3 regions of the Sporosarcina sp. P16b genome follow, and region 3 is predicted to be linked to each of the others. Evidence: riboswitches for the same ligand, from Rfam matches in the RefSeq annotation. Region 3 holds a riboswitch; each other region holds the start of a gene.
The links. Region 3 has a riboswitch for S-adenosylmethionine ahead of CSV77_RS08255 (bifunctional homocysteine S-methyltransferase/methylenetetrahydrofolate reductase). Riboswitches for the same ligand answer to the same signal wherever they lie in the genome.
Positions count from the first base shown of each region.

Region 1 (7,507 bases), on a different contig from region 3:
GTACTATCTTTAACTTTATCATTTACAATCGCGTGAGTTCGGAGTATTATTAAACTATTCAAACAAACTATGTGGGGTTATAAATGTAAGCGCATACACATACTAGTGAGAACAATACGAAAAGAAAGAGGCGAAGCGTTATGACAAAGAAAACAAGTACAATTCGATCAATCTTGGGAGCGAACCTACTCCTGATCATGACTTTTGCTTTCCTACCTGCTTTACTCGTAAATCCAGATATGGAGATGTTCCAAAGCGCAATGAAATTGTTAACTAACGAGTGAGAACTCATATGACAGAGCCTTTCCTTTTTCTTTAGGAAAGGCTCTTATATTTATCGCTTACGAATTGTAAATCGATCGTCTAATAATAGCCAGTTTTGTGGGAATGCTAAGCCAAGTTTCCAATACATGATTCCCCGCAACTTGAATCTCTTCAGCAAGTTAAACTTCTCGTTGATGCTTCGTGCATCTTCAAACCACACCTCATGTTCGGTTCCTTGTTCATCGTAATACGTATAATGCGGCGCTTGAGCTAGGGCGTCGTATTCAATTGCAACATTCTGCTCAATTGCCAGATTAGTAGCGGCACGCGGGCTTAATGCTCTGGCAGCTTTACTGTCCGATTGACCAAATGGGGCTATCCAATCATAGCCGTATAAATTCTGACCTAAAAAAATTTTTTCATTCGGGATTTGACTAACTGCATATTCTACTACTCTTGTGACCGGACCAATTGGGCTAACAGCCTGTGGTGCACTATACGTATATCCCCATTCATAGGTCATCAATACAACGAAATCTACAATTTCTCCATGCACTTTATAATCATGAGCGCCATAAATACCTGTCGTGACTTCCCCGGCTTTTGGTGCAAGTGCTGTGGAAATCGTAAGGCCTGCTTTATGGATTTGATCGCGTGCATTGCGTAATAATTGATTATATAATTCCCGATCTTCCGGGAATAATAACTCAAAATCGAAGTGAATATCGCCATAGCCGATCTCTTTTGCTATATCAATCGCACTTTGAATCATTCGGTTTTGCACTGCCTGATCTGTAAAAATAACATGCGCTAATTCCGCACTGAATGTAAAGTCTTCTAAATTCGTCAGAACTAGCAAATTTACAACACCTGCGTTTTTTGCGATAGTAGGAATATCTGCTAGAGCTGGTGCTTTGAGTGATCCGTCACGTTGTACTTCATAACTGAACATCGCGAGATACGTAAGACCATCCACACGTTCTCGAACTTCCGAGAGCATATCTTGACTGACTGGATTACGCGGTTCTACATATAATAATGAATCAATCATCGTTTTCACTTCTTGTGGTATATATAGACGCTGACCAATCATTAACGGTCTCGTCGGGTTGATTGCATTAATTTCTGCCAATCGCGCAACTGTTAGACCATACCTTTGTGCAATTGTATAGAGACTATCACCGGGTCGCACCCAGTAATACGAACCTATTATCGGAATGACAAGCGCTTGTCCTACAGCCAATCGTATATCGCTTTCTAATTCATTAACTTCTGCTATTTGCTCGTATGGCACACCATATATTTTACCAATTTTATATAAACTCTCCCCTTGCGAAACTACATGAATCTGCATGTATCTCCACTACCCTTCCTGAGTTCTATCCTTATGATATGATGGCGCGTTGCGAACTATGCATGGGACATCAATACAATTTCATGTGCATAAGATTTCGATCACTTCACATACTAATCTCGATGTACATGACTATTGAAGGAGGAAAAACATTTGACAAATCAATTCGAAACGTCTCAACACATGCAAGGCGGACAAGTTCCCCCATCGATGAATCACGGTGGACATGAGTTATTTGATGTTAAAGAGGTATTAAGCGCGTCAGTCGGAGCATTGAACCAAGCGATGATTTTACGTCCACATGTCCAGGATCCGGAACTTTTGGATATTCTCGATCGACAATACCGATTCATGCTGGATGAGTATAATATCCTTGTCGAAAGTTTCAAGACAGGCAAAGATCCCTCACATCCTACACAACGCTATCAAATGAAGGCAGGCAGCGACTTCATTTATGGTATGAAAGAAAAGGCACCTACTAAGCCAATTCAATCTACAGGTGAAATCAATGATGAAATCATCTCCGGCTTTTTGTTGGGTGCTACAAAAGAAGGCGCTACAGGCAAAACGGCTGCTTCATTAGAAGTATGTAATCCAGTCGTTCGCCGTGTGCTTGCAGATTCCGTACCCAACTGTATAGAAATGGCATACGAGTTGTCCATTTACCAAAACAAACATCACTATTATCAAGTTCCACAATTAAATGATCAGGATATGAATATGTTGCTTAATTCTTTTGCGCCTTCGCAAGGTCAACCGGGTATGCCCAACAACCTACAATAAGTAATAAATCAAGCAGATGGAGTTTTCTCCATCTGCTTTTTGCTTTTACACTCGTTATATTTGTATACTATGAAGAAGAACAGAATGGAGGAGTGTTTATATGAGGGTTGCGATCTTTGATTTTGATGGTACGTTGTACACTAAAGAAACCTTTAAATTACTCATGGAGCATTTAAAGAATCATCCTACATACAAGCAGTATTATAAAAATTTTTACCGTTCGATATTACCACTATATATTCGCTATAAATTAAAATTACTACCCGAATCTATTATGAAAGAGCGCTCAATGCGCCTTTATCTACAAGCCCTGGATTCATTGACGATGACAGAACTACATGAGTTTTTCAAAAGTATGCATAATAAAATGATGCCTGACTTCAATGAACAAGTCATTAATCGACTGACAGAACATCGAAAGGAAGGTTACCATGTCCTACTCGTTTCTGGTGCTTATACTCCTTTTTTAAAAGCAGTCACTAGTCACCTGACATTTGATCAAGTTATTGGTACAGACATCCCTTCTATTGGTGAAAAGATTGCAATGGATCGGCCATTCCTACATATTCAAGGTACACGTAAAAACGAACAAATTTACCAAGCCCTACAAGGAATAACTGTTGACTGGGACAATAGCTTCGCATATGGAGACAGCATTTCCGACCTTCCAGTCTTAGAGAAGGTTGGGTGCCCAGTAGCAGTTCGTCCAGATGAAAAACTTACCGTTGTAGCAAAAAAAAGAAATTGGGAAATCTTATAAAAAACGTGAAAAGTCCTGATTGAATCAGGGCTCTTCACGTCAAGTCGATTTTAATGTATTAATATATAAACTACCATCTGTCTGAATTTCTGCATAGAGAACATGCTCTGGCTTGGAAATCCCTTGTTTTTTTAGCTGTTCAGTTAGCCACGTGTCGGTTAATTGAAGTTCTCTCATATTTTTCTCTTCTACTATCCCGTTAGTAATAATTTCAGTCGGAATATATTTTGGCGGTGGTGCTGGTGCTTTGACATCTTTCTTTGTAGCATATTTCTCACTTGCATTCAGCATGACACTTAAATTACCATTCGTTTCGAATATCGCGTAATTGACATCTTTCATCGAAAATACCGACTGCTCCCGTAGCATCATATTTATATCATTGAAACTCAACCGTAATTTACGCATGGAACCTTCCAAAATCTTTCCGTTTTGAATGACAATCATCGGTTTATCATCGAGTAATACGCGGAGTTTAATGGATTTGAATGATAAGAAATTGGCAATAATTGTCAACGTCGCCCACAAAACCATTCCATATAAGCCGTTCAAGAATGGCGTTTCAGACTCTCCCGCTAAATTGGCCGCAATTGAACCGATTGTTATACCTGTCACATAATGAAAGAAAGTCAATTGGGACACTTGTTTTTTCCCCATAAAACGCGCCAATATCAACAGCACAACAAATGAGATCACCGTTCGCATAGTCATTTCCCAAAAGGATAATTGCCAAAATTCATCTATGTTCACTGCATACACCTCCAGTAGTCGGAGTATGTGCAAACTATAGAGGTTTATACACTAATTACTTTAATTCCAGTTATAAGGAGTTTTCTGGTAGACATAGTAATTGAGCCAATTGGAGAATAATAAATGCGTGTGGGAACGCCAAGTATTTATAGGTTCTTTGGATGGATCATCGTTCGGATAATAATTTACAGGCATATCAATGTCCGCACCTTTTTCTAAATCGCGGGCATATTCATCTCCTAATGTGTGTGCATCATACTCTAAATGTCCAGTTACCATAATATGTTTTGCATCATTTGAGATCACAATGAATGCACCAGCCTCTTCAGAAGCAGAAAGTAGAGTCAAATCGGGATGATTCTTTATCTCTTCTAATGAAACTCCGGTATGGCGTGAGTGTGGCGCTACATATACATCATTGAATCCACGTGCCAAGTTTACTGTCGGATCGGTAATATCATGTGAGAATACTCCAAAACATTTCTTTGGCAACTCGAACTTTTCAATTCCGTAGTGATGATAAAGAGCCGCTTGAGCACCCCAGCAAATATGGAGGACAGATGTAACATTCGTTTTTGTCCATTCCATGATTTCTTCCAACTCCCTCCAATAGACTACATCTTCAAATTGTAGAAGTTCGATTGGAGCACCCGTGATAATCATGCCATCAAAACGGCGATTTTTCACATGTTCAAAAGTGGTATAGAACGTTTCTAAATGATTCTGACTGACGTTTTTCGAAACATAGCTAGCTGTATTAAGAAATGTGACATTCACTTGTAAAGGTGTATTACCAAGTAATCGGAGCAATTGTAACTCCGTCTTCTCTTTTTCAGGCATCAAGTTCAAAATTAAAATATTGATTGGGCGGATATCCTGTGTTGTCGCACGTTCTTCATCCATAATAAAGATTTTTTCTTCTTTCAATAATTCTACTGCAGGTAAATGTTTTGGTATATTAATCGGCATTCTATTTCCCCCTTGACTTTCATTTATTACAATTTCTATACAAAAAAGCCCTCATTTCTCTTAGATAAGAAAAGGAGGGTTGACCGTTCACCGTTCTTATCTCTCAAGACAACAATCTTGTTGGAGGTAGCACCTTCCTGTATGCACAGAGGTTGCTGAAGCTTCATCAGGCCAAATCCCTCAGCTTCTCTTGATAAGAAATATTTAATTACTGACTATTATAGCATTAATAAATTAATTGTATAGCAGAATTATCAAATTGTTCTGCGCATTTAAGTTTTGTAAATTGTAGATGATATGTTTTGGTGTATAATAGAAATTACCCACTACTTTTCTTCGAGGAGGAGCTTATGAAGTCTTTAGGTATTGTTCGTAAAGTGGATCATCTCGGTAGAATTGTTATTCCAAAAGAACTTCGAAATTCTTTGTCGATCGATAAGGGCGACCCGATTGAAATTTTCGTAGAAGACGATAGAATTATTTTGAGAAAATATCAGATCAACAGAGCGTGTTTTATCACGGGTGATGTGATGGATGAAAACAAACTATTGTCAAACGGAATATATATCAGTCCAAAAGGCGCTAAAATCCTTATGGAACAACTAAAAGATTTCACGTAATACACGACATAAAAGCTTCTTGTAGCTAATTTCCTTATATAAAAAGGACCGAAAACAACTTCTGCAGTTGTCTTCAGTCCTTTTGTTTAATTGCCACATATCTTCCCGCCGGCAACCATTCCATTACGTTAAGCTATTAATAAACTCTTCGATCTCTTCCTTAGTTTTACGATTCTTACTGACAAAACGACCTGTCTCCGTTCCTTCGCTGAATGCTACGAAGCTAGGAATACCGAATATATCCAACTGACTGCATAAATCTATAAATTCATCACGATCAATTGTAACAAATTCATACTCTGCAAATTCTGTTTCCAATGTCGGCAAGAATGGTTCAATTACTCTGCAATCTGCACACCAATCTGCAGTGAATAAGAAAATCACCTTCTCCTCTTGTTTAAGTTGCTCAAATTGCTCAAGAGATTCTAACTTTTTCAATTTCCAACACTCCTCTAAATGAATAGTATACGCACACTATAACACTTATTCCTGCATTTCTTCCTTTCAGACGACTTATGCTATTTCCTTTCACTTGGTTAAATTCAAGATGTTTTTTTATAATTAACTCCCAAAACACGAACGTTCACAAATAATTCAATAATACCGTTCGCGTTTAACAGTTTTTCGTTTTTTCTGGAAAAGCAATTGACAATAGTTTTTGACGTGTTATGATTAATTCTAAATTAATAGTTGCTAAACAATTTTGACGAAGACATACCTTCCTGAAAAGAATTTTCCAGAGAGCTGACACAGTGGTGAAAGTTAGCAAATTCCGAGGTTGGGGGCACTTCCGAATTGATTCGCTGAACATTTTAGTAGGCTGATCCGTCACATGCACGTTACGCATGCTGAATGAAGGCTGCAATTGCAGCAAAACAAGGGTGGTACCGCGTTAGTTTATTGAGCTTTTCGCCCCTTACTTATATGTAAGGGATGAAAGGCTTTTTTATTTTACCTATAAGGGGGGTAGCGCGCAACTTACATAGACGATCAATTGTACTTAGCTTTTCCAACAAAAAAATCCACTACAAACAATTGAAGGAGAGAATGAATATCATGGCTTTTAAAATACTTATTAGTGATCCACTTAGCGAAGACGGAATTTTCCCATTACGACAGGCAGAAGGTTTTGAAATAGTAATGGAGACGGACCTGACACCAGATCAGCTGAAAGAACGTATTAAGGATTTCGATGCATTACTAGTACGCAGTCAGACAACAGTTACAAAAGAATTGTTGGAAGCAGCTGATCAATTAAAGATCATTGGTCGTGCAGGTGTAGGAGTCGATAATATCGATTTGGACGCAGCTACCGAAAAAGGAATTATCGTTGTGAATGCGCCGGATGGCAATACAAACTCTGCAGCCGAGCACACAGTTGCAATGATGATGTCCATGGCACGCAAAATCCCTCAAGCTTTCAACTCGTTAAAAAACAATAAATGGGATAGAAAATCATTCCTTGGCGTGGAATTGAAAGACAAAACTTTGGGAATTATTGGACTTGGCCGCATCGGGGCTGAAGTTGCAAGACGTGCAAGAGGACAACGTATGAATGTAGTGGCGTATGACCCCTACTTAACGGAAGATATCGCGAAAAAATTGGGCATAGAAATTGGAACTGTAGATGAAGTGCTTGAAGTAGCTGATTTCATTACAGTTCATACGCCTTTACTTAAAGAAACACGTAGAATGATCAACAAAGAAGCATTCGAGAAAATGAAAGACGGCGTACAAATTATCAACTGTGCACGCGGTGGAATCATTGATGAAGATGCTTTATACGATGCAATTGTTGCTGGTAAAGTGGCGGGCGCGGCACTGGATGTGTTCGAAGAAGAACCATTCCTTGACCACAAATTATTGACATTACCTGAAGTAATAGCAACTCCACACTTGGGTGCAAGTACATTCGAAGCACAAGAATCGGTTGCAGTTGACGTAAGCCGTGACGTAGTAAACTTCTTGACAATTGGTTCGGTTCGTAACCCAGTAAACTTGCCATCT
Region 1 is NZ_PDYO01000002.1:493,295-500,801, forward strand. Features, by position in the region: gene CSV77_RS16990 (hypothetical protein) at 141-284, shown strand; gene CSV77_RS05500 (LysM peptidoglycan-binding domain-containing protein) at 335-1,618, opposite strand; gene CSV77_RS05505 (spore coat protein) at 1,772-2,401, shown strand; gene CSV77_RS05510 (HAD family hydrolase) at 2,502-3,161, shown strand; gene CSV77_RS05515 (YetF domain-containing protein) at 3,201-3,905, opposite strand; gene metA (homoserine O-acetyltransferase MetA) at 3,972-4,880, opposite strand; SAM riboswitch class I at 4,974-5,080, opposite strand; gene CSV77_RS05525 (AbrB/MazE/SpoVT family DNA-binding domain-containing protein) at 5,231-5,500, shown strand; gene CSV77_RS05530 (thioredoxin family protein) at 5,624-5,938, opposite strand; gene serA (phosphoglycerate dehydrogenase) at 6,557-7,507, shown strand, end outside.
Region 1: it holds a riboswitch for S-adenosylmethionine, as region 3 does, so the genes downstream of both, metA (homoserine O-acetyltransferase MetA) here and CSV77_RS08255 (bifunctional homocysteine S-methyltransferase/methylenetetrahydrofolate reductase) in region 3, are expected to answer to the same signal.

Region 2 (7,507 bases), on a different contig from region 3:
AGGCTCGTAAGTGAGGGTCAGACCACCCGCTGGCGACAAACCACCGTTTACAGTAGTGGGTGCGGCGTTAGGATTCTTTTTAGACAATGCGGACGTATACACGAATCCCTTATCCTTGCCTGCTTGTACATGTGACCATCCATTGGATGAAGAAAAGACCGTTAACTTGGAATGGTTTTTGATAGTACCCATTCTTTCTGCATTTTGGGATGGCTTTGTGCGTAGTACGATGTCATTCTTTGCATGCACATACATAGTAGTCGTTTTCGCTGCTGCATTTGTCCCAGTGGGAAGAGCGATGGAAAAGCTGAGTACTGCTAACATAAATGCGAATATCAATTTTTTCATGTAAGTCACTCCTTATTTATAGTTACTTGTATGCATGATTACGAATAAATCGTAATAGGACCATACTATCAAATCATACTATTTCACTTGCTAGTTTAGCAAGCTAGTATGCAAGTTATTTATTTTGTGTTGCACGTAGTAGTTACCATTGTAAAGGCAGACGAATGATTTTGTATTCTTACAAAGTTTGCTACACTAGTAGTATCACCGCTAGTCAATGATACGACAGAACGCGTACATACAGTTTTGATGAAATAGCGGATACTATAATCGAGGAGGTTTTTGAAATGGCGGAAGATCGCTATCAGCGTGGTTTGGAAAAGTTAATGGAACTTACGTTATCGGGTGAAGATAACCCAGCAGGTGAGATGGAAATTGGAGAGAGCTTCAAAGATGTAGCACCGGATTTAACTAAATATGTTGTAGAATTTGCGTTTGGAGATATTTATTCGCGACCTGGATTGGATAATAAACAGAAGGTCCTGACGACGATTACGGCTCTTGTGGCACAAGGCAAGCCGCAAATTCAGATGCATATCAAAACAGGTCTTGATGTAGGCTTGACGCCGGACGAGATTATCGGTTGTATTATGCACCTAATACCGTACACAGGATTCCCGAGCGTGCTGAATGCTCTATCTGTCGCTCAAACAGTATTTGCTGAACGTGGAGTAGCGATTACGAAAACGGACGAGACCTGAGCCTATTTATTTCGAATGGTATATCGTAAAGTGGCTTCAACCGATGATTTTTAAAACGGTTGAAGCCACTTTTATTATCTTTGAAATGGACTAACTACTTCACTATAATAAACTCTTGTTGACCGATAACATACAGTACACTATATTACGTAAACGACTAGAGGAGAGATATCACATGTTTTCGAAAGAAGAAAAAGATGCAATTTACAAGGTGATTTATAATAGAAGAGATGTGCGAAGTTTTTTACCGACTCTTATTCCGGAAGAGGCGATACATAACATATTAAAAGCCGCTCACCAAGCACCTTCAGTCGGCTTCATGCAACCATGGAATTTTGTCATCGTTTCATCTGATGAGACAAAAGAAAAGTTGGCCTGGGCAGCTGATAAAGAAAGACGCGCGCTAGCGATTCATTATGAAGACGAGGCAGAAAAAGAGACAAAGTTCCTTGGCTTAAAAATACAAGGATTGAAAGAAGCACCCATCACTATTTGCGTAACATGTGATCCGACGCGTGGTGGTTCACATGTCTTAGGACGTAATTCCATGCCTGAAACAGACATGTTATCGACTGCTTGCGCCATACAGAATATGTGGCTAGCAGCATGTGCAGAAGGACTGGCAATGGGTTGGGTGAGTTTTTATAAAAAGAATGATGTACGCGATATTTTGAGCATCCCTCCTCATATTGAACCGATTGCTCTTCTATCTATTGGTTATACGGAGCATTATCCTACTGCGCCTATATTAGAAACAGCTAATTGGGAAAAACGACGAAGGCTAGATGATTTAATTTTTACAGATCAGTGGAATAATCGATAATTGTATAGTGGTTAGTGACTACAGCTGACGTGGCCATGACAAATAGGAGTAGTTTACTAATAATTTTTGGTGGTAGCTCAAAGAAGTGGAATTCATCGATGCATTTTTTGTATAATGGTAAGACTGGCATCTGTAGGGGATATGTATATATAACAAACCCATTTCTGTACACGCAGGTGAAAGTTATGAAGAGAGGATTTGAATGTAACAATGAGTACTAATTTTTGGCGTGATCTACCACGACCATTTTTCATACTAGCACCGATGGAGGATGTGACGGATGTGGTTTTTCGTCACGTAGTTAGCGAAGCCGCACGTCCGGATGTATTCTTTACGGAATTTACAAATACGGAAAGTTTTTGTCATCCAGAAGGAATTTTCAGCGTGCGCGGACGTTTGGCATTTACAGAAGACGAACAGCCAATCGTTGCACACATTTGGGGGGACAAGCCTGAACATTTCCGCGACATGAGTATTGGGATGGCGGAACTTGGTTTTAAGGGATTGGATATTAATATGGGATGCCCTGTGCCAAATGTAGCAACAAAAGGTAAGGGTAGTGGTCTAATCAACCATCCTGAAACAGCTGCGGCAATTATTCAAGCAGCAAAAGCTGGCGGATTACCTGTTAGTGTAAAGACTCGTCTTGGCTATACAGACATTGAGGAATGGCACACATGGCTTAGACATGTACTGGAGCAAGATATTGCGAACTTGTCGATTCATCTTCGTACTCGCAAAGAAATGAGTAATGGGAGCGCGCATTGGGAATTGATTCCGGAGATTAAGAAACTTCGTGATGAAATAGCGCCCGACACGTTGCTGACGATCAATGGAGATATTCTCGATCGTCAAATGGGTATGGAGCTTGTGAAAAAGTACGGCGTCGATGGGGTTATGATTGGACGTGGAATTTTTAATAATCCATTTGCATTTGAAAAAGTGAAGAGAGAGCATGATCATAAAGAATTGCTGGATCTTTTGCGCCTTCATTTAGATCTTTTTGATAAATACTCGACAGAACTTGAACCACGATTGTTTAAACCATTACGTCGATTCTTTAAGATTTATGTTAAAGGATTCCGTGGGGCAGCTGAACTTAGAAATGAATTAATGAATACAAATACGACAGATGAAGTGCGTGCATTACTGGATAACGTAGAACTTGATTAATGTATTTCAGAAAATCTATAGCTTAAATGATTTATTTATACATGTGAAAGCCTCCTTGCCATTCCAGAAATACTGGTATGAGTAAGGAGGCTTTTTATATAATGAAGTGATAGCGGAATTATATCTTGTTACTTAAATAAACCGAGCTTTTCAATGCGGCGAACTGCTTCTTGCAACCGGTCTTCACTTTCCAACAACCCGACACGAATATATCCTTCTCCGTATACACCAAATCCGTTCCCTGGCGATACCGCGACGTCTGCTTTATCCAGTAATAAGTCAGCGAAGGTTTCACTTGTAAAGCCTTCCGGGACAGGAAGCCAAGCAAAAAATGAGCCTGTAGGAGCTGTAACATCCCAACCAATGCGTTCACATTCCGTTAGCAATACCGTCAGACGCCCTTCATAGAGCGCCACTAGCTCTTCAACGCATTGTTGGGGACCCGTCAATGCTTCAATAGCTGCACGTTGAATTGCTGGGAAGATGCCAGTGAATAAATGGTCTTGCAATACATTTAATGCTTCTATTATTTCAGAGTTGCCGACTGCAAAACCGACTCGCCAGCCAGCCATATTATATATTTTGGAAAGAGATAGCATTTCAATGCCGACTTCCTTTGCTCCTTCAGTTTGTAAAAAACTAATCGGTTTCTTACCTTCAAAACCAATGCCACCATACGCAAAATCTTGTAAGACCGCAATCTGATGTTCTTTGGCAAATGCCACCGTTTTTTCATAAAACTCGGGTGTGGCTGTAACACCCGTTGGATTACTTGGATAGTTTAAGTACATGAGCTTGGCATCTTTTTTCTGATCATCCGTTAATTTATCGTAATCAGGGAGAAATCCATTCTCCTTACGTAGCGGCATCGTATCATATCGAATACCTGCTAAGCTGACGCCGGATAAGTAATCAGGATAACCCGGGTCTGGCAGCAATAATAATTCACCTTCATTCATAATAGCAAGAGGTAGTTCTACGACACCTATTTTTGTACCGCCAAGTACCGCAACTTCTGTTTCGGGATCAATCGTGACATTGTATTCACGCTGATAATATTCAGCGACTGCTTGTTTTAAAGCAAGTGTCCCCCGAAATGGAGAATAACCGTGTGTAGCTGGATCTTCAACTGCTTCTTGTAATGCTTTAATAATATGAGGAGGTGTTGGCTGATCAGGATTTCCACGTCCTAGGTTAATCACATCTCTGCCTTCATCCATAGCCTTTTCTATTTTATTTAATAATAATGTAAAGAAATGCGGAGGGAGTTGTTGTAATCGGTTGGATAATGCCATAGTCTATTCCTTCTTTCTTTGATAGGGTATGTGCGTTAAGTATACATAGATCATACTAGACTTTTCAATAGAAGGATGGTTATTCGATTCTAGAGAATTGCCAAAACTAGTTAATGGAATTTAAAACTGATAGAATAAGTCGGATATTCTGATGAATTGGCGTTATTCACCTTGACAGTTTTATTAATTCAGATTAGTATATGTTTTATGCATATAATTTAATAGCAATCTCTTATCAAGAGCGACGGAGGGAAATGGCCCGATGATGTCCAGCAACCCCTTGCATAATACAAGGAAGGTGCCAAATCCTACAGTATGGTTTTCCATCTGAGAGATAAGCTGAGAATATTTCAGTCCCTCTTTCATTTAGAAAAATGAAAGATTTTTTTATTTAGAAATAAACTATAACCAACTGTTGATGATTAGTATTTACTTGAATGTAGAAAGAAGTGAGAACATGATCCAATTTCAACATTTGTCTAAGGAATATCAGACAAAAGAAAAAGTGATAAAAGGTGTAGATGACGTATCACTAGACATCGAGACTGGAGAAATATTTGGCATTGTCGGTTATTCAGGGGCCGGAAAAAGTTCTCTTATACGTTGTTTGAATTTGTTGGAAAGGCCAACGAGCGGCACTATTTTAATAGATGGTGTAAACTTAACGAAACTTTCAGGAATCAAGCTTCGGCGGGCACGCTTGAAGATCGGAATGATTTTTCAACACTTTTATTTAATTAGTCAAAAGACCATTTTCGAAAATATCGCATTCGCTTTACAAGCAGCAAAAATGCCTTCAGATAAAATAGAGAGCCGTGTAATGGAACTTCTCGAAATGGTGGGGCTGTCTGACAAACGCAATGTATATCCTGCCCAGCTAAGCGGGGGACAGAAACAACGCGTTGGTATTGCGAGAGCACTAGCCAATAATCCATCCGTTTTGCTTTGTGATGAAGCGACATCCGCACTGGACCCTAACACGACCATGTCCATTTTACGATTGTTAAAAAAGATCAATCGAGAAATGAATATCACCATTGTTTTAATTACGCACGAGATGAATGTGGTAAAAGAGATTTGTGATCGCATGGCGATTATGCAAGACGGAAAAGTGATAGAAGAAGGGCAAGTATATGACATCTTTTCTCATCCAGTTCAACCATTAACGAAGGAGTTTATCAGCAGTGTGGTGTCTTACGATATTCCTGAAGCCGTCATGTCCAATTTGGTCGGTACATTGATAAAAATCACATTTAAAGGTGAAGTAGCGATGGAGGGTGTAATTTCCGATACGATGCAGAAATATAAGGTCAAAGGAAACTTCCTGCATGGTTCGATTGAATATATTCAAGAACGAGCACTTGGGATTTTCTTGATGGAGTTACAAGGTGAGCGTGAAGAAGTGGAGCAAGCGATTGCATACATACTTGAACAAAACGCACAAGTGGAGGTGATCCGACAACATGTTTGATCTATCTCACATCATGGACCTCATGCCGGATATTACAAAAGCATTTGGTGAAACATTGTACATGATCGGCATCTCACTTACGATTGCGCTGATTATTGGATTGCCGCTTGGCGTTCTGTTATTTACAACAGATAGAGGATTATTTTTAGAGAATCGTGCAATTAATTCGGTGGTTGGGTTTCTCGTCAACATCATTCGCTCTATCCCATTTATTATACTACTTGTGGCTCTAATACCTTTGACGAAACTGATTGTCGGAAGTACGATTGGACCAGCAGCTGCCAGTGTATCGCTTTCCGTTGCAGCCATTCCTTTCTTTGCAAGGATTGTTGAAACATCCATGCGTGAAATTGATAAAGGGGTTATAGAAGCAGCAATTTCAACGGGTGCTTCGCCCTGGATGATTATTTGGAATGTGTTATTGCCTGAATCAAAGTCGAGTATTATCCAAGGACTTACACTGACGTTAATCAACTTAGTTGCCTATTCAGCAATGGCTGGATTTGTTGGCGGAGGTGGAATTGGGGACCTCGCAATACGTTTTGGCTATTACCGATATGATGACAGTATTATGCTTGTCACCGTCGCCATTCTAATTGTACTGGTGCAGTTGATTCAATTTGGTGGGGATCGTTTTTCAAAAATGATAGATAAAAGATAATAGGGGAGAGATGGATTATGAAGAAACTGGTACTTGCATTCATTCTAACTGCGTTAGTTGCGGCATTAGCGGCTTGTGGAGAAGAAAAGTCTACTGAAAAATCGGATGACGATAAAAATATTCACTTTGGTGCAACTGCAGGTCCTTATAGTGACATGCTAAAAAAAGCAATACAACCTGGACTTGAGGAAAAAGGATATACCGTTGAAATCACGGAATTTAGTGATTATATACAACCCAATATTTCGTTGGATAGCGGAGATATAGATGCGAACCTGTTCCAAAATATCGCGTACTTGGAAAACTTCGAGAAAGAAAATAAAATGGAACTCTCTGAATTGATTATCGTACCGACCGCGCCATTAGGTATTTATTCAAACAAATATAAATCTCTTGATGAAATTGAAGAGGGATCAACTATTACTATTCCAAATGATCCAGTGAATGCTGCGAGAACGTTATACGTATTGGAAGATGTAGGGTTAGTGAAAATGGATGAAGGCATTGACCAATTAACGGCATCTGAAAAAGATATCACGGAGAACCCAAAAAACTTAGTGATTCAGCCGGTTGAAGCAGGGCAATTGCCTCGTTCGGTAGAGGGGGCTGACTTAGCTGCAGTCCCTGGTAACTTTGCAATTGCAGCAAATATGGATTTGTTAGACGCATTAGCTTTAGAAGATATGCCCGATCAGTTCCGTAATGTTGTAGCCGTAAAAACAGAAAACATAGATAAGCAATTTGCGAAAGACATTATTGAAGTAGTAGAATCTGAGCAGTTTTTAGAAGTGATTGAATCCGAATTTAAAGGTTTCGGTAAACCAGCTTGGATGGAAAAATAATAGTTGGATGTAAAGGAATACGATAAAAAATATACCAGACTTGAAGACAATAGAAAGTGTCTTCAAGTCTGGTATTTTACTGCGTGTTTATTCTGTCTCTACTAATACAATATCATCAATAATAGGCACGTCGCGTTTTAACTCCGTAAGCATTTTTTCATCTACAGAGCTATCGATTTCACAAATCGTAATA
Region 2 is NZ_PDYO01000006.1:35,007-42,513, forward strand. Features, by position in the region: gene CSV77_RS09080 (SH3 domain-containing protein) at 1-348, opposite strand, end outside; gene CSV77_RS09085 (carboxymuconolactone decarboxylase family protein) at 636-1,049, shown strand; gene bluB (5,6-dimethylbenzimidazole synthase) at 1,225-1,872, shown strand; gene CSV77_RS09095 (tRNA dihydrouridine synthase) at 2,083-3,045, shown strand; gene CSV77_RS09100 (pyridoxal phosphate-dependent aminotransferase) at 3,174-4,340, opposite strand; SAM riboswitch class I at 4,570-4,681, shown strand; gene CSV77_RS09105 (methionine ABC transporter ATP-binding protein) at 4,798-5,811, shown strand; gene CSV77_RS09110 (methionine ABC transporter permease) at 5,804-6,472, shown strand; gene CSV77_RS09115 (MetQ/NlpA family ABC transporter substrate-binding protein) at 6,490-7,314, shown strand; gene sdaAA (L-serine ammonia-lyase, iron-sulfur-dependent, subunit alpha) at 7,402-7,507, opposite strand, start outside.
Region 2: it holds a riboswitch for S-adenosylmethionine, as region 3 does, so the genes downstream of both, CSV77_RS09105 (methionine ABC transporter ATP-binding protein) here and CSV77_RS08255 (bifunctional homocysteine S-methyltransferase/methylenetetrahydrofolate reductase) in region 3, are expected to answer to the same signal.

Region 3 (7,507 bases):
ATTAATGTAGCGGAATAGACACAAGACCTTTAAGCAGTAACGGGGATCCAGTTCTGATGTTCCTTCCAATGGGGTTCCATCCACTGCGTGCAGGAAGTTTACAGGTATCGAGTCTGCGTCCAGTTCACGTAGGCTACGCGCCATGGAGATGATATCTTGTTTTGTTTCACGCATGCCGACGATAACACCTGAACATGGAGAGATGCCCGCTTCTTTGGCAAGTCCTACAGTATTTACACGATCATCGTATGTATGCGATGTTGTTATACTCTCGTGATGCTCTGCAGATGTGTTCAAGTTGTGGTTATAGCGATCTACTCCTGCCTCTTTCAAACGTGTTGCTTGTCCCGGCTTCAAAATACCTAAACAAGCACATACCGTCATGCCCTTGTGCTTCTCTTTAATCTGTTTAACAGAATCAATCACGATGTCCAGCTCACTGTCACGCGGTCCTCGTCCACTTGCTACGATGCAATAGGTGCCCGCATTATTAGCGGCAGCACGTTCCGCACCTTCCAGTATTTCTTCTGATTTCATCATTGCATACTTTTCAACAGGTGCTTTTGAAATGATGGATTGCGCGCAATACCCACAGTTTTCCGGACATAGTCCCGATTTCGTATTGATAATCATATTCAACTTTACTTTATTACCGAAGTAATGTGACCGAATCGAGTATGTCGCGTGCAGTAATAATAGTAAATCTTCATCTGGGCTATTTAATATTGCGAGTGATTCCTCATCAGTTGGTACATGGCCTTCGAGTACTTGAGTAGCCAGCCTTTGATAGGTCATTATAACGTCCGCCTCACTTTCAAGTGTTTTGATATTCTAAATGCGAATATGCCTGACAGTACAGCTAGAATTAAATCTTTCGGTAGTGGCGGCATCATCCACAGCCAAGCAATCTTGTAGGTAAACACGTCGGGTGCAGCAGCCCACATCTTGTACGCAAAATACATCCAAGTTGTACCTAGTATATAGTTGACTGCTGTAGCGACAAATGCTGCGATAATAAAAGCAGACAAAGTATGCTTTCGCTCAACAATCTTTCCAGCTACATAAGCAATCAGAATAAATGTGAGAATAAAACCAAACGTTGGACTTAAGATCTGACCGAAGCCTCCTGAAAATTTAGCGAAGACCGGTGCCCCTGCTAGTCCTATTAACATATAGACGGTCATCGATAACGCACCTAGACGACTACCAAGTAATAGCCCTGATAAGATAGCGAAAAAAGTTTGTAATGTGATGGGTACTCCACCAACTACTAAAAACGGCACGAAGGATGTAATATTCGCTCCAATCATCATTAACGCAGCAAACATCCCGCTATATACAATAGTTAGTGCGCTGAATCTACTTACCGGTCGTCTCTCTGTTACTATTGCCATTACGACACCTCTTTCTAAATTGGTTACCCCATAAATAATATCGGTTAACCTATTTCGTGTCAACACAATTTATTTTTTGGTTAACTCATAAAAGTAGACAAAAAAAGACTGCAGCATACCGCTGACAGCCTACTTCTTCTCATCAATCTGTTCTTCCTTTTCTTTGCGAAACAAAACACTTGAGATTAAACCACTGAATATAGCAGCCCCAATTGTAATGTACACACGCATATCATAAGCAACTTCTTCGTAACTGTTACCTATCATAATCCAAGCAAGTGTACCTACAAGAACAGCGATTGGAAATGAGTATTTAAAGAATCGCATAATTTCTCACCTTTTCGAGTTAATATCATTAATTTTAGCATATATACCGCAATTTCTCTATGCACTAACTCTGCGCTTTGAACTTCACCAAACGTTCACTTGACGATATCCAACAAAGCCGCTATGATGTGGTTAGAATAATCTAAATAATTGAATAAGAAACATATCTTATCAAGAGAAGCCGAGGGACTGGCCCGTCGACGCTTCAGCAACCAGCCATTTAGGCAAGGTGCTACTTCCAGCAGTCTGTCAAATTGACACTCTGAAAAGATGAGAGGGAACTAGTCATTGGGATTACAAAGCCTTCTAATATACTTGAAGGCTTTTTTTGATTAAAAAAGGCTAAAGGGGAGATGGATTTATGTCATTGCTCGAGAAACTACAAACAAATGTCCTAACGGCAGATGGTGCAATGGGGACGATTTTATATTCTTACGGAATTGATTACTGTTATGAAGAACTAAATATAGAAAAGCCTGAAATTATAGAGCAAATTCACCAAGACTACATCTCAGCTGGTGCAGATATAATCCAGACTAACACTTACAGTGCGAACGCAATCAAATTAGCTCGCTACGGCTTGGAAAGTCATGTCACGGATTTCAATAAAGCAGCCATTCAAATTGCCAAACGCGCAGCGGCGCCTGGGGGGCAATTTGTACTTGGAACAATAGGCGGCTTGCGAGGTATACGTAAAAGCGATGCGACATTGGATGAAATTGAAAAAGTCGTACTTGAACAAGCCAATGCTTTATTAACAGGTGATCCTGACGGTCTTCTATTAGAGACGTATTATGACTTCGAAGAGCTATCATCCGTAGTTACAACATTAAAGAAAATCACGGATGTTCCATTGATTGCACAAGTTTCAATGCATGATCCAGGCGTATTACAGAACGGACTTTCATTAAACGATGCACTTCATCAGCTTGAGTCCCTCGGGGCGGATATCGTAGGTGTTAACTGTCGATTAGGTCCTTACCACACGATTCAAGCATTCGATAATGTGACATTACCAGAGAAAGCATTTTTATCCGCATATCCAAACGCCAGTCTATTAGATGTAGAAGATGGACGTATTGTCTATGAATCAGAAGCAGAATACTTTGGACGCGCAGCCGTATTACTTCGTGATCAAGGCGCTCGCTTGATTGGAGGATGTTGCGGGACAACACCTAAGCATATTAAAGCGGCGAAAACACAGTTAGCGCGACTGACACCTATCACGGAAAAGGTCGTACAACCGGCGAAACCTATCGTGATTCATGAAGCGGACCCGGCAAAACATCAACCTCTTCACGAAAAAGCGAAAACAGAGCGTACGGTAATTGTAGAACTAGATACACCGCGCCACTTGGAAACAGAAGATTATATCAAAGGTGCAAATTTGTTATATGACGCGGGAGTTGACGCTATAACAATGGCAGATAATTCACTTGCTTCTCCACGCATCAGCAACATGGCGATGGGCTCGATCATCAAGATGCAACATAATATCCGCCCGCTTGTACATTTAACGTGTCGCGATCACAATCTCATTGGCTTACAATCACATTTGATGGGGCTTGATGCATTAGGCATTCACGATATCCTAGCCGTGACAGGCGACCCGACAAAGGTTGGGGACTTCCCCGGTGCTACAAGCGTCTACGATGTATCTAGCATGGAGTTATTGCAGTTAATCAAGAAATTGAATGAAGGAATTTCATTCTCCGGTAAGCCATTGCGCAAGAAAGCCAGCTTCTCTATTTCTGCAGCTTTCAATCCGAACGTCCGCGTCATCGATCGTGCTGTACAACGGCTCGAGAAGAAGATTGAAGCGGGTGCGGACTATTTCATCACTCAGCCAGTTTACACGAAAGAAAAGATTATCGATGTATATGAAGCAACAAAACACCTGGATACACCGATCTTTATTGGGATCATGCCATTGACGAATATACGAAATGCAGAGTTCCTGCATCACGAGGTACCAGGTATCAAGCTTTCGGAAGATGTGTTGGAAAGAATGCGTGAATGCGGAGAAGACCGTGAAAAATCAACTGAAACGGGGCTTGAAATTGCAAAAGAATTGATAGATACAGCGGCTCAGTATTTTAATGGACTGTATCTCATCACACCATTCCTGCGTTACGATATGACATTAGAGTTGTATGAATATATTAAGAAAATAGACCAGCAGAAGGAGAGGGAATTAACACATGCAGAGACATCCTATTGAAGAACAACTAGATAAAAGAATCCTTATCATTGATGGTGCGATGGGGACGATGCTGCAAGCGGAAGATTTCTCAACGGAAGACTTCGGCGGAGAAGAATACGATGGATGTAATGAATACATGAGTGTGTTACGCCCTGATGTTTTGGAGAAAATTCACGATGAATATTTAGAAGCCGGTGCTGATATCATTTGTACGAATACATTTGGCGGTACTCCCCTTGTATTGAATGAATTTTCACTTGGTCATCGTGCAGATGAAATTAATGCAAAGTCTGTAGAAATCGCGAAAAAGAGTGCAGCGAAGTTTTCTACACCAGAATGGCCACGTTTTGTCGCGGGTGCGATCGGGCCCACGACAAAGACGCTTTCGGTAACGGGCGGTATTACGTTCGATGAACTATCTAATGATTTCTATGTACAGGCAAGAGCGCTTATAGAAGCAGGCAGTGATTTGATACTGATGGAAACAAGTCAGGATATGCTGAATGTGAAAGCTGGAACAATTGGTATTAAGAAGGCGTTTGAAGAGCTTGGACGCGAAATTCCTATCATGATTTCAGGTACGATCGAACCGATGGGTACAACGCTTGCTGGACAAAGTATAGAAGCATTCTATATTTCTATTGAACACGTCCATCCACTTTCGGTCGGTTTAAACTGTGCGACAGGTCCTGAATTCATGACTGACCATTTGCGTTCATTGTCCGAATTGGCGACAAGCTACGTAACCTGTTATCCAAATGCCGGATTACCGGATGAAGAAGGACATTATCATGAATCTCCTGAATCATTATCGAAAAAACTGGAAGGCTTCGCTGAAAAAGGTTGGTTGAACATGGTTGGCGGTTGCTGCGGAACAACGCCTGATCACATTCGCGCAATTCGTGAGGTAGTTAAAGATAAGGCTCCACGCAAGATGCCAGAAAATCCTCATGGTCATGCCATTTCAGGGATTGAGCCTTTGCTCTACGACGATACATTACGTCCATTATTAATCGGGGAACGTACGAACGTTATCGGTTCACGTAAATTCAAACAACTAATTGTAGAGGAAAAGTTTGAGGAAGCTGCAGAAATCGCACGTGCACAAGTAAAACGTGGTGCGCATGTATTGGATATTTGTCTTGCGAACCCTGACCGTGATGAATTGTACGATATGACTCGCTTCATGAAAGAAGTCGTAAAAAAAGTCAAAGTTCCTCTCGTCATCGACTCTACTGATGAAAACGTCATTGCAGAGGCCTTGAAATTCTCGCAGGGCAAAGCAATCATCAACTCTATTAACTTAGAAGATGGTGAAGAACGCTTTGATGCCGTACTTCCTTTAGTAAAAAAATATGGAGCGGCCGTCGTTGTAGGAACGATTGATGAAATCGGAATGGCAGTAACGAGAGAACGTAAGCTAGAAGTTGCGTTGCGTTCTTATGAATTACTCGTTAATAAATGGGAGATCCCACCGGAAGATATTATTTTTGATCCACTCGTCTTCCCTGTTGGCACAGGTGACGCACAATACATTGGATCGGCAGTAGAAACGATTGAAGGAATTCGATTAATTAAAGAAAAACTTCCGCGTACTTTAACGACTCTCGGTGTCAGCAACGTATCATTCGGGTTGCCCCCTGTTGGTCGTGAAGTGTTGAATGCTGTGTACTTGTATCACTGTACACAAGCAGGTCTGGATTATGCGATTGTAAATACCGAGAAACTTGAGCGCTTTGCTTCGATTCCAGAAGCAGAAATCAAACTGGCGAACGACTTACTGTTTAATACTACAGATGAAACATTAGCGGAGTTTACGGACTTCTACCGTGGGAAGAAAAAAGAGAAATCAGAAGATGATATTCCGAAAACCGTGCCTGATCGTCTTGCGTACTATGTGGTGGAAGGTACAAAAGAAGGCTTAATTCCTGATTTGGAAACGGCTTTAAAGACATACGACGCACCACTTGATATTATCAATGGTCCTTTAATGAAAGGAATGGCTGAAGTTGGACGTCTATTCAATGACAACCAGCTGATCGTAGCGGAAGTTCTTCAAAGTGCTGAAGTCATGAAAGCTTCTGTTTCATACCTTGAACAGTTCATGGAAAAGAAAGAAGACGATAGCGGGAAAGGCAAGATCATTCTGGCAACAGTAAAAGGTGACGTACATGATATCGGAAAAAACCTCGTGGAAATTATCTTAAGTAATAACGGTTTTAAAGTCATAGATATCGGTATTAAAGTTACTCCAGCTACATTAATTGAAGTGATTCGTAAAGAAAAACCAGACATTGTAGGACTATCTGGACTTCTCGTAAAGTCTGCACAGCAAATGGTGTTAACAGCACAGGACTTTAAGGCAGCAGGAATCGACACGCCAGTAATGGTAGGTGGAGCCGCATTAACAAGGCGCTTTACTGAAACGAAAATCGCACCTGAGTATGATGGCCCGGTTATATTTGCAAAAGATGCGATGCAAGGTCTTGACTTAGCAAACCGTCTACAAAGTAATGACAAAGGAGCGTTACTCGAAGAATTAGCAGATAGTATCGAGAAACGCGAAACCAATGATGCGATTAAAGCAAGTCGAGGCACGTCAGCAGTTGCAGTGAAGCCACGTCCCGTAAAAACGGTACGCACTGACGTTCCTGTATTCACACCAACCGATTTACGTAGACGGGTCGTGAAAGATTACTCGGTTGCTCACTTACATCCTTACGTAAATATGCGTACACTTATCGGTCACCACTTAGGTCTACGAGGAAATGTCGATAAAATGCTTGAAAGAAAAGAAGAACGCGCAGTACAACTTCATGAAATGGTAACGGAGTTCTTGAAGTCCGACAAGATGAAAGCTTCCGGTATTTATCAATTCTTCCCTGCCCAGGCAGACGGGGATGACGTAATCATTTATGATCCGGAAGATTCAAAAACTGAAATTGAACGATTTACGTTCCCGCGTCAAGAAAAAGAGCCTTTCCTGTGCTTGGCTGATTACTTGAAAACAGTGCAAAGTGGTGAAATGGATTACGTGGCATTCATGCAAGTGACTGCTGGTAAAGGGGTCCGTGATTATGCAAACAAACTGAAGGAAGAAGGCAAATTCCTTGAAAGCCATGCGTTCCAAGCGACTGCATTGGAGTTGGCAGAAGGCTTCGCTGAACGGATTCACCAAGAAATCCGTGACCAATGGGGATTCCCTGATCCAACAGACTTTACAATGCTCGAACGTTTCGCGGCCAAATACCAAGGCCAACGTTTCTCATTCGGCTACCCAGCTTGTCCAAATCTAGAAGATCAAGCTAAACTCTTCCGCCTCATCAAACCGGAAGACCACGGCGTCGTGCTAACCGAAGAATTCATGATGGAACCAGAAGCATCCGTATCCGCCATCGTCTTCGCCCATCCCGACGCAAGATACTTTAACGCATAACCCTAATGCTGAAAGCGCCGTTTAGACTCGACAGGCGTTGGAGGAACTACCACAAAGGCGTTCTTTGCCTTTTTGGTAATTCCGAAACGTCCCGAGAGTCTGGCGCTTGAGAAAATAAAACAATCCGCCATCTCTGAAATACTAGAG
Region 3 is NZ_PDYO01000005.1:82,526-90,032, forward strand. Features, by position in the region: gene bioB (biotin synthase BioB) at 1-795, opposite strand, end outside; gene CSV77_RS08245 (biotin transporter BioY) at 795-1,394, opposite strand; gene CSV77_RS08250 (hypothetical protein) at 1,524-1,721, opposite strand; SAM riboswitch class I at 1,887-1,998, shown strand; gene CSV77_RS08255 (bifunctional homocysteine S-methyltransferase/methylenetetrahydrofolate reductase) at 2,083-3,942, shown strand; gene metH (methionine synthase) at 3,923-7,360, shown strand.